2 regions of the Streptomyces sp. NPDC015131 genome follow, and region 2 is predicted to be linked to the other one. Evidence: predicted binding sites of a transcription regulator. Region 2 holds the regulator's gene; the other holds the start of a gene.
The links. The regulator HrcA, encoded in region 2, represses chaperone genes, less so after heat shock. The targets are predictions, from matches to a motif close to TTNGCACTCNGNNNNNCNGAGTGCNAA.

Region 1 (2,198 bases), on a different contig from region 2:
ACGCCGCCGGCCAGCTTCGCCAGACGCTCCTGGAGCTTCTCGCGGTCGTAGTCCGAGTCGGAGTTCTCGATCTCGGCGCGGATCTGGTTGACGCGACCGGCGACCTGGTCGCTGTCACCGGCACCGTCGACGATGGTGGTCTCGTCCTTGGTGATGACGACCTTGCGGGCGCGGCCCAGCAGGTCCAGGCCGGCGTTCTCGAGCTTGAGGCCGACCTCCTCGGAGATGACCTGGCCACCGGTGAGGATGGCGATGTCGTTCAGCATGGCCTTGCGGCGGTCGCCGAAGCCCGGGGCCTTGACGGCGACGGACTTGAAGGTGCCGCGGATCTTGTTGACGACCAGGGTCGACAGGGCCTCGCCCTCGACGTCCTCGGCGATGATCAGCAGCGGCTTGCCCGACTGCATGACCTTCTCCAGCAGCGGGAGCAGGTCCTTCACCGAGGAGATCTTCGAGTTGACGATCAGGATGTACGGGTCGTCGAGCGACGCCTCCATACGCTCCATGTCGGTGGCGAAGTACGCCGAGATGTAGCCCTTGTCGAAGCGCATACCCTCGGTGAGCTCCAGCTCCAGACCGAAGGTCTGGGACTCCTCGACGGTGATGACGCCTTCCTTGCCGACCTTGTCCATGGCCTCGGCGATGAGCTCGCCGATCTGGGTGTCGGCGGCGGAGATGGAGGCCGTGGAGGCGATCTGCTCCTTGGTCTCGACATCCTTCGCCTGCTCGAGCAGCGCGCCGGAGACGGCCTCGACGGCGGTCTCGATGCCGCGCTTCAGGGCCATCGGGTTGGCGCCGGCGGCGACGTTGCGCAGGCCCTCGCGGACGAGCGCCTGGGCGAGGACGGTCGCGGTGGTCGTACCGTCACCGGCGACGTCGTCCGTCTTCTTGGCGACTTCCTTGACCAGCTCGGCGCCGATCTTCTCGTACGGGTCCTCGAGCTCGATCTCCTTGGCGATGGACACACCATCGTTGGTGATCGTGGGGGCGCCCCACTTCTTCTCGAGGACGACGTTGCGACCCTTGGGGCCCAGGGTCACCTTGACGGCGTCGGCGAGCTGGTTCATGCCGCGCTCGAGGCCGCGCCGTGCCTCCTCGTCGAACGCGATGATCTTGGCCATGTGAAGTGGTCCTCCCGGACTGGGGTGGATGCTCCGGACCGCGCTGGCGCCCGCGACGGACGGCCTGCCTGCCTGAGGTGGTTCCTTGCCCCACCGGCCTGCGGGCCTCACCGACCCGGTCCTTCGTTGTCACTCTCACCTTCAGAGTGCTAACGCCAATGATTAGCACTCGACCCCTGCGAGTGCAAGCGCCTCTCGCGGAGAGACCCCCGGGGGTGTGCCCGCACACGCGCGAGGGGTCCGCGTCCCCCTGGACGCGGACCCCTCGGCGTTCGTGAAGCCGGCCGGCCGGTCTCCCGGCGGCCGATGGTCGGTGGCCGATCGTCCGGCGGGCCGGCCGATCGCGACGCGACGCTCAGCCGGCGGCGAGCTTGACCATGTCCGCCTGCGGACCCTTCTGGCCCTGCGAGATCTCGAACTCGACTCGCTGACCTTCTTCAAGGGTGCGGTAGCCGTCCATCTGGATCGCGCTGTAGTGGACGAAAACATCCGCACCACCGTCGACCGCGATGAAGCCGTACCCCTTCTCCGCGTTGAACCACTTGACGGTGCCCTGAGCCATGCCTAACTCCCCTATTACTGGCCCTTGCACAGGACCGCACTTCGCGGACCCGGGTCAGACCTCGCCCCCTGACAGGTGGAGGCGTGCGCCGGAACGCGTCGACCGCCGCTGAATGTATCTGCCCAACTGCCGTCTGCAACAGGTCAATCGGACGAGAAATCCGAGCACGGGTGAACGGAAATTGCGCCCCAAGGCGCCGGAATCCCGGGCAAGTCGGGCCGGGCAAAGCGCACTATTGGCGCAATTCGCTGGCACACATTGACTGCATCTTGTCGCGGCCGCGCGGCTTCTCATATGCGGGCGGCACTCGCGACGGCGGGCACTTCCCCAACTCTACCGTGCTGAACCATGCAGAATTGCCCCCTCCGCTTCTCTCGCGGAGGGGGCAACGCCGGTCACGCTGTGTGGGTCAGCAGCCGCCCGCGACGGCCGGGATGATCGACACGCCCGCCCCGTCGGGCGTGGCCGTCTCCAGACCGCCCTCGAAGCGCACGTCGTCGTCGTTGACGTACACG
Region 2 (2,198 bases):
GACCGGGTGCGGCAGCTCGTGGATCTCCACGTACAGGTCGCCCGCGGGGCCGCCGCCGGGGCCGACCTCGCCCTCGCCGGCCAGCTGGATGCGGGTGCCGTTGTCCACACCGGCCGGGATCTTGACCGTGAGCGTACGGCGGGACCGCACGCGGCCGTCGCCCGCGCACTCGGGGCACGGGGTCGGGACGACGGTGCCGAAGCCCTGGCACTGCGGGCAGGGGCGGGACGTCATGACCTGGCCCAGGAAGGACCGGGTGACCTGGGAGACCTCGCCCCGGCCGCGGCACATGTCGCAGGTCTGGGCCGACGTGCCGGGCGCGGCGCCCTCACCGGAACAGGTGGTGCAGACGACGGCCGTGTCGACCTGGATGTCCTTGGTGGTGCCGAAGGCCGCCTCCTGGAGCTCGACCTCCAGCCGGATCATGGCGTCCTGGCCGCGGCGGGTGCGCGAGCGGGGGCCGCGCTGGGACGCCGTACCGAAGAAGGCGTCCATGATGTCGGAGAAGTTGCCGAAGCCGCCCGCGCCGAACCCGCCCGCGCCCCCGGCGCCGCCGGACGCGGACAGCGGGTCGCCGCCGAGGTCGTAGACCTGCTTCTTCTGCGGGTCCGACAGCACCTCGTAGGCGGCGTTGATCTCCTTGAACCGCTCCTGGGTCTTCGGGTCCGGGTTGACGTCCGGGTGCAGCTCGCGGGCGAGCCGCCGGAACGCCTTCTTGATCTCGTCCTGGGACGCGTCGCGGCGCACGCCGAGTACGGCGTAGTAGTCCGTGGCCACTTACGACTCCGCCAGGATCTGTCCGACGTAACGTGCCACTGCGCGTACCGCTCCCATCGTTCCGGGGTAGTCCATGCGGGTCGGTCCGACCACGCCGAGTTTGGCGACTGCCTCGTCGCCCGAACCGTAGCCGACCGCGACGACGGACGTGGAGTTGAGGCCCTCGTGGGCGTTCTCGTGCCCGATGCGTACGGTCATGGCCGAGTCCGTGGCCTCGCCGAGCAGCTTCAGGAGCACCACCTGCTCCTCCAGCGCCTCCAGCACCGGCCGGATCGTCAGCGGGAAGTCGTGCCCGAAGCGGGTGAGATTGGCGGTGCCGCCGATCATCAGCCGTTCCTCGGTCTCCTCCACCAGGGTCTCCAGCAGGGTGGCCAGCACCGTGGAGACGGTCCCCCGGTCCTCCGCCTCGAAGGACTCGGGGAGGTCCTGCACCAGCTGCGGCACGTCCGTGAAGCGCCGGCCGACGACACGGCTGTTCAGCCGGGCCCTCAGGTCGGCCACGGACGCCTCGCCGAAGGGCGCAGGGCAGTCGATCATGCGCTGCTCGACCCGGCCCGTGTCGGTGATCAGGACCAGCATCAGCCGGGCCGGGGCCAGCGGCAGCAGTTCCACATGACGCACGGTGGAGCGCGTCAGGGAGGGGTACTGCACGACCGCGACCTGCCGGGTCAGCTGCGCCAGCAGCCGTACCGTGCGGCCCACCACGTCGTCGAGGTCGACGGCGCCGTCCAGGAAGTTCTGGATGGCGCGCCGCTCCGGCGACGACAGCGGCTTGACGCCGGCGAGCCGGTCGACGAAGAGGCGGTAGCCCTTGTCCGTGGGGATGCGGCCCGCGCTGGTGTGGGGCTGGGCGATGAAGCCCTCGTCCTCCAGCACCGCCATGTCGTTGCGCACGGTGGCGGGCGAGACGCCGAGGTTGTGGCGCTCCGTGAGGGCCTTGGAGCCGACCGGCTCCTCGGTGCCCACGTAGTCCTGGACGATGGCGCGCAGCACCTCGAGTCTGCGTTCGCTCAGCATCGCGCGCACCTCCAGCTGACGGTGGTTCGTTCTTCCCGCTTAGCTGGCACTCGCCCTGTCCGAGTGCCAGTGGTCCCCGGCCAGTGTACGGCGCCGGGGTGCGCCCGTAGCAAGGGCGGCCGACCACGCTACCGCGCGACGGCGCTGGTGGTTGCCGATAGCGTCGCGGTATGGACGTCAGTTGGGAAGAGTTCGGATGGGAGCGCCTGGCCGAAGGCGCCGGGCGCCGCAGGCTGCCCGTCTGGGACGCCACCACGGCCCTGGTGGTCGGCGAGGCGGGCGCGCTGCTGTACGACACGGGCGCCACGCTGCGTGAGGGCGCCGCGATCCGGGCCCAGGCCCAGGCGCTGATGGGCGGCCGGAGAGTGACGCATGTCGCACTCAGCCACCCGCATTTCGACCAT

Region 1: a site for HrcA is predicted at 1,248-1,274, ahead of groL (chaperonin GroEL). Genes of this name have one in related genera too.

What each region holds. Positions count from the first base shown of each region.
Region 1 is NZ_JBIBVB010000006.1:132,511-134,708, reverse strand. Features, by position in the region: gene groL (chaperonin GroEL) at 1-1,121, opposite strand, end outside; gene ACF08D_RS23855 (cold-shock protein) at 1,477-1,683, opposite strand; gene ACF08D_RS23850 (MoaD/ThiS family protein) at 2,093-2,198, opposite strand, start outside.
Region 2 is NZ_JBIBVB010000002.1:828,414-830,611, forward strand. Features, by position in the region: gene dnaJ (molecular chaperone DnaJ) at 1-777, opposite strand, end outside; gene hrcA (heat-inducible transcriptional repressor HrcA) at 778-1,794, opposite strand; gene ACF08D_RS09440 (MBL fold metallo-hydrolase) at 1,965-2,198, shown strand, end outside.